Regions from separate parts of the Promicromonospora sp. NPDC023987 genome, predicted to be linked through region 1. Evidence: predicted binding sites of a transcription regulator. Region 1 holds the regulator's gene; each other region holds the start of a gene.
The links. The regulator LexA, encoded in region 1, represses DNA repair genes until DNA is damaged. The targets are predictions, from matches to a motif close to TCGAACANNTGTTCGA.
Positions count from the first base shown of each region.

Region 2: ruvA (Holliday junction branch migration protein RuvA) is a predicted target of LexA. The motif match lies at 956-971, and genes of this name have one in related genera.
Region 3: AB0F40_RS04150 (DUF222 domain-containing protein) is a predicted target of LexA. The motif match lies at 1,229-1,244, and genes of this name have one in related genera.

Region 1 covers NZ_JBEZZF010000002.1:88,355-90,617, reverse strand. Annotated here, with positions in the region: gene AB0F40_RS01835 (hypothetical protein) at 1-415, opposite strand, end outside; gene lexA (transcriptional repressor LexA) at 666-1,439, shown strand; gene AB0F40_RS01825 (L-lactate dehydrogenase) at 1,523-2,263, opposite strand, start outside.
Region 2 covers NZ_JBEZZF010000025.1:30,916-33,178, reverse strand. Annotated here, with positions in the region: gene AB0F40_RS13350 (YebC/PmpR family DNA-binding transcriptional regulator) at 1-267, shown strand, start outside; gene ruvC (crossover junction endodeoxyribonuclease RuvC) at 333-899, shown strand; gene ruvA (Holliday junction branch migration protein RuvA) at 1,039-1,674, shown strand; gene ruvB (Holliday junction branch migration DNA helicase RuvB) at 1,727-2,263, shown strand, end outside.
Region 3 covers NZ_JBEZZF010000005.1:57,556-59,818, forward strand. Annotated here, with positions in the region: gene AB0F40_RS04150 (DUF222 domain-containing protein) at 1-1,096, opposite strand, end outside; gene AB0F40_RS04155 (serine protease) at 1,373-2,206, shown strand; gene AB0F40_RS04160 (ABC transporter ATP-binding protein) at 2,252-2,263, opposite strand, start outside.

The sequences.
Region 1 (2,263 bases):
CCCCCAGAGAGCCCGACGACATCTGGTTCAGCTCCTGGAGCCGCCCGACGGCGTGCCGGACGTCCTCGCCGGGCTCCGCGATCTCCTGGGCGAAGCCCCAGAGCGTCTCCCCCGGCTGCACCGCGTGCACCCGCACCTCCGTCGGCTCGCCCGGTGAGCTGGCGACCGCCGTCGCGCCCCAGGTGATCATCGGCGCGAGCAGGAGCATGGCCAGCAGCACGAGCGTCACCCGGCCGCGCCGGGTGAGCCGCAGACCGGACAGCCCGAGCCGGTCGGCGATCGTGCGTTCCCGGGCCGGCCGGTACGCCGGGACCACGGTCGGCCGAGACACCGGTACATAGGCCCGGCCATACGACGGCGCGTACGCCTGTCCATACGTCGGGGTGTACTGCCGCAGCGGGATCACGTCCCCCATGGCCCCTCCTCGAAGAGTGACTGAGCTCTTGTCGTTCATACAAGCGTTCGTCGAACGCCCGTACCATTGTGTAGCACGGGACACCGTCGATGTCGAGACACGCTCGAACATTCGTTTGAGCCGAGCGAGTTTGTGATCTAGAGTGGGTGACGCACGAGAGAACATTTGTCGGAACGGGAGGGGCACGGGCATGACGGGACGGGACGGGACCAGCGACACGAGAGCCGCCGACACGGCACTAGCTGTCGACATGACACTCCCTGGCGTCGCCACGCTGGACGCGCCGAGCGACAAGGCGGTCGCTGACGTACACACGATCTCTCCGACAGACCGCCTCACCGAACGGCAGCGCCTCGTGCTGGACACGATTCGGCAGTCGTTCGAGACGCGGGGCTACCCGCCGTCGATGCGTGAGATCGGCGAGGCCGTCGGGCTGGCGAGCCCGTCGAGCGTCAAGCACCAGCTCCAGATGCTCGAGAAGAAGGGCTTCCTGCGCCGCGACCCGAACCGGCCGCGCGCGATGGAGCTCGTCGAACCCCTGGCGGACCAGGTCGACAAGCCGACACGCGGCGAGATCCACTGGCCCGAGCCGCGCCGCAGCGGCCAGGTCCACTGGGGTGGTTCGGTGCCCGACGACGCCAGCACCCCGCCGCCGTCGTACGTCCCGCTGGTCGGCCGGATCGCCGCCGGTGGTCCGATCCTGGCCGAGCAGGTCGTCGAGGACGTCTTCCCGCTCCCCCGCCAGCTGGTCGGCGACGGCGAGCTGTTCCTGCTCAAGGTCGCCGGTGACTCGATGGTCGACGCCGCGATCTGCGACGGGGACTGGGTGGTGGTCCGGCGGCAGAACGTTGCCGAGCAGGGCGAGATTGTCGCGGCCATGATCGACGGTGAAGCCACGGTCAAGACGTTCAAGCAGGCGGACGGCCACGTGCTGCTGCTGCCGCAGAACCCTGCCTACGAGCCCATCCCGGGCGACGAGGCGCAGATCCTGGGCCGCGTGGTCGCGGTGCTGCGCAGCCTGTAAGGGTCTCGACAAGCTCGACCAACGGATGGGCTCGACCAACGGGTACGCACCGGTGGTCGAGCCTGTCGAGACCTTCGCTGCTTCTAGAAGCCGAAGCGCCGCTGGACCGCCCGCACACTGTCCGCCGAGGCACGCAGGCCGGCCAGCTCGTCGTCGGACATCGGGACCCGCACCGTGTCGGTGACACCGCGCCGGTCCACGAGCGACGGCACGGAAAGGCAGACGTCGCTGATGCCGTGGTAGTCGTCCAGCAGCGAGGACACCGGCATGACCCGGCGCTCGTCGTTCAGGACCGCCTCGATGATGCGGGTTCCGGCCAGGCCGACGGCGTAGCTGGTCGCCCCCTTGCCCGCGATGATCCGGTACGCGGAGTCGACCACCTCGTGGTGCACCTCCGCACGCACCGCTGCGTCGATCGGTGGCCTGCCGCCCAGCGGAGCCCAGTCCAGCAGCGGGACACCGCCGATCGTGGCGGAGCTCCACAGTGCGATCTCCGAGTCACCGTGCTCCCCCGCGATGTACGCGTGCACGTTCCCGACGGCCACGCCGCAGCGCTCGGCGAGCACGACCCGCAGCCGCGACGAGTCCAGGACGGTGCCGCTGCCGAAGAGCTGCTCACGCGGCAGGCCGGAGATCTTGAGCGCCGCGTAGGTCACGACGTCCACGGGGTTGGTCACCATCAGGTAGGTCGCGTCCGGCGCGACGTCCACCAGCCCGGGCAGGATCTGGTGCATCAGCCCGATGGTCGCCTCGGCGAGGTCGATCCGGGTCTGCCCGGGCTTCTGCTTGGCCCCGGCCGTGACGACGACGACGTCCGCCCCCGC
Region 2 (2,263 bases), on a different contig from region 1:
GTCACCGACCAGGGCGAGGTCATCGAGGTCCTGACCGAGGCCACCGATCTGGTCCCGGTGCGGACCGCGATCCAGGACGCCGGCATCGAGTACGACTCCGCCGACGTGATCTTCCACCCGTCGATGCAGGTCGAGGTGGACGTCGACGGCGCCCGCAAGATCATGCGGCTCATCGACTCGCTCGAGGACAGCGACGACGTGCAGAACGTCTACGCGAACTTCGACGCGAGCGACGAGGTCATGGCTGCGCTCGACGACGACGAGTGACGTCCGGCTGATCTCGCTGGTCGAGCCTGTCGAGACCGTCCCCGGCGTCGTGAGAATCTGACGCCATGCGCGTTCTCGGAGTTGATCCAGGTCTGACCAGGTGCGGTATCGGCGTGGTCGACTCCTTGCCCGGGCGACGGGCCCGCATGGTCGCGGTCGGGGTGATCCGCTCGGACGCGGACCTGTCCACCGACCTGCGCCTGCTGAAGATCGCGGACGGCCTCGACCAGTGGCTCGACGAGCACGTGCCCGACGTCGTCGCCGTGGAACGGGTCTTCGCCCAGCACAACGTCGGCACGGTGATGGGGACGGCCCAGGCGGCAGGCCTGGCGATGGTGGCAGCGGCCCGCCGGGGCGTGCCCGTCGCGCTGCACACGCCCTCGGAGGTGAAGGCGGCGGTGACGGGGTCCGGCAGGGCGGAGAAGGCGCAGGTGGCGACCATGATCACCCGGATCCTCGATCTCGACGAGGTGCCGCGCCCCGCCGACGCCGCCGACGCGCTGGCCCTGGCTGTCTGTCACCTGTGGCGGCCGGCCGGTGCACTGCAGGGCGGAGACCGGCACGAGCTCACCCCGGCGCAGCGCGCCTGGGCGGCGGCGGAGCAGGCCGCCAAGCAGCGCCCCCGCCGCTGACCTGCTGGTTGCGCGGCGTGGCCCCCTCCGGGGAGTGGCGCGCCTTGTTACGCTCCTCGCACGAACGTTCGATCAGGTCTCGGCAGGTTCAGCCGCCAGAGGGCATCGACCGTGTCCGGACGCACAGAAGGGGGAGCCCGTGATCGCCTCGCTGACGGGAACCGTTGCCCACGTGAGCCTCGACCGAGCGGTGGTCGACGTCGGCGGCGTCGGCTACCTGGTGCACGCCACGCCCACCACGCTGGCCGGGCTGCGTGTCGGTGAGACGGCCGGGGTGGCGACCAGCATGGTGGTCCGCGAGGACTCGATGACGCTGTACGGGTTCGGCGACCCCGACGAGCGTGACGTGTTCGAGGTGGTGCAGACCGTGTCCGGTGTCGGTCCGCGTCTGGCGCTGGCGATGCTCGCCGTGCACACGCCGGACGCGCTGCGCCGTGCGGTCGCCGGCGAGGACCTCGCCGCGCTGACCCGCGTACCCGGCATCGGCAAGAAGGGCGCCCAGCGCATAGTCCTGGAGCTCGCCGACCGGCTCGGGCCGCCGTCCGGGGCCCCGACCGGCTCGGCCACCGGTTCGCCGGTGGAGACCACCGTGAACGCGGCCGACCACTCCGAGCGCGTCGTGGAGGCCCTCGCCGGCCTGGGCTGGCCGGCCAAGCAGGCCGACGACGCCGTCGCGAAGGTCCTGGCCGAGGCAGGGACCGACGCCGTGGCCGCCGACGAGGTAGCCGGCACGCTCCGCTCCGCGCTGCGTCTGCTGGGAGGCCACCGTGGGTGAGGTCTCGACAGGCTCGACCACCGGGACCGGGGCGACCGGCGAGCGGGATCGGATCGTCGCACCGAGCGCCGACGAGATCGAGCGCGCCGCCGAGGCCGCGCTCCGTCCCAAGCGGCTCGACGACTTCGTCGGCCAACGGGTCGTGCGCGACCAGCTCTCCCTCGTGCTCCAGGCGGCGATCGCACGCGGCAACCCGCCGGACCACGTGCTCCTGTCCGGCCCGCCCGGGCTCGGCAAGACCACCCTCGCCATGATCATCTCCGGCGAGCTGGACGCGCACATGCGGCTCACCAGCGGTCCCGCCATCCAGCACGCCGGCGACCTCGCCGCCGTCCTGTCCTCCCTCGAGGAGGGGGACGTGCTGTTCATCGACGAGATCCACCGCCTGGCCCGCCCCGCAGAGGAGCTGCTGTACGTCGCGATGGAGGACTTCCGGGTCGACGTCATCGTCGGCAAGGGCGCCGGCGCGTCGGCGATCCCCCTCGCGCTGCCGCGGTTCACCGTCGTCGGCGCCACCACGCGCTCCGGCCTCCTGCCCGCCCCGCTGCGCGACCGCTTCGGGTTCACGGGGCACATGGACTACTACTCG
Region 3 (2,263 bases), on a different contig from region 1:
AGCTGGTCCGGCCGCCCGCTGCGTGCGGCGTGACGTGGTCGATGTGCCGCACCGGCGCGTCGCACCACGACGTGCCGCAGATCCCCTGTTCCCGGGCCCGGAGCAGCGCGGCCAGGCCCTGCGGGTGGAACCGGGACGCCGACGTCGTCGCCAGCAGACGCCCACGCGGGTCGACATAGATCGCACGGAGCCACGCCGCGTCCGCATCGATCCCGTGTGCGGCCAGGCTTCGTACCACCGGAGCCGGCACGGCGCCCGCCCCTGCGGGAGCGCCCTCCAGCACGACGGCGGGCTGGTCACCGTCAGCGAGCAGAGTCCGGTCAGAGACCAGCAGGTTGATCGTGACCGGCACATCGTCCGCGTGTCCGGGCTCTCGACCGGTGACCCGCTCGATCAGGGTGTCGGCCATGATCTGCCCGGCACCACGCTCGTCACCCGTGGCCTTGGCGGCGTCGGCGTGCGCCTTGAGCTGCGCGTAGGCCTGCACCCCCTGCCGCATCGGGACCAGCGCGGTGAGGTACACCATCAGGTCGGGCGCCGGACGCACGGACACCGAACGTTCTGCCTCGGCCTTGGCGTTCCGCCGCACACACGCGTGCACGTCCAGCTGCGACGCCAGCTCCTTGATGCGAGCGACCAGCCGCTTGGTCCCCATCCGGGCCAGCTCCGCAAGACCGGCAGGCCCGCAGATCTCCTCGTCGATCCGGGCCCGGTCCTCGGCCGAGAGGTGCGCCGTCTCCCGCACCAGCAGCGTGGCGCGCCACGACGAGAGCACGCCCGTACGCAGCGCGTCGAACGTGAACGGCATCTCCGTGACCCACGCCCGGGCCGTACCGAGGAACGAGCCCGCCGCGTGCGGGCTGCATCGCATCGCAAGACCCACCTGGTTCGGCACACCGCGCCCCCGCCGCTCCGCGCGGACGCCCAGCCTGGCCTCCTCGGCCTTCGTCGCCTCCGACAGCGCGACAGCCAACCGCGCCTGGGTCGCGGTCACGGCGTCCTTCACCGCCTCCAGCTCCCCGAGCAGATCCACCCATTGCGACCGCACCTGCTTCGAGACGGACGAGGCCGTGTCGGTGCCGCCTGGCAGGATCATCCCCGCCAACAGGTCGCGGACCGCCCGGACACCGGCCACGTCGGTGGTGACGCCGTCGAACGGCACGGACGGGTCAGGCCCGTCGGCCGTTCGGGATGGCACCTCACCGCTTCGCGTCATAGCACCATCATATAGCACTGCTGTTCGATAGGCGCGCCGAAGAGACAGCTGAGTACGGACGCAGCGGGACGGGTCCCGGGACGGACTGGCTACCTTTCGGCACGGACGGCCAGACGGCCTGCTCCTCACCTCCACCCCGAAAGGATCACAGTGGACATGAAGCGAAATCGCATGATCCGCGTCGGCGCGGGCCTCGCCGCTGCGACGCTCGCGTGGACCGGACTCGCCGCCAGCGCCCAGGCGGCGACCGGTGACGACGACGTCCGCCCCCTGGTCGTCGGCGGCCAGCCCGCCGAGGAGGGTCAGTACCCCTGGCTCGTCGGGGTCGGCTCCACCGGCGACAGCACGCCGTGGGACCGGCAGTTCTGCGGCGGCTCGGTCATCACCGAGTCCGTCGTCCTCACCGCCGCGCACTGCGTCGAGGACGTGGCGGACGACCCCGAGGCGCTCGTGGTCTTCTCCGGCTCGGTCGACCTGGAGTCGGACGAGCTCGTCGAGACCGAGGTCGCGGACCTGCACATCGCCCACGACTACGGCGAGCCGGTCGACGGCGCCAACGACTGGGCGCTGCTGCTGCTCGACGAGCCGGTCGACGTCGAGCCGATCGAGGTCGGCGTGGACCCCGCCGAGTTCGAGACCCTCGAGGCCGTCGGCTGGGGCGAGACGGGCGAGGGCTTCCCGACCGTCGCGCGCTGGGTCGAGCTGCCCTTCGTCGACGACGGGGCCTGCTCCGACGCCTACCCGGGCGAGTTCGACGCCCAGACCATGCTGTGCGCGGGCGACCTCGAGAACGGCGGCGTCGACACGTGCAGTGGTGACTCCGGCGGTCCTCTGATGGCGCCGGACGACGACGGCGGCCAGATCCTGGTCGGCATCATCAGCTGGGGCGACGGTTGCGCCGTGCCCGGCAGCCCCGGCGTGTACGCCGAGGTAGCCGACTTCAACGGCTCGATGGACGACGCCATCGACGAGTGGGAGGACGGCGAGTAACGGAGACCGACGAAGGGCGCCGTCCACGGTGGACGGCGCCCTTTCTCATGAGGTGGG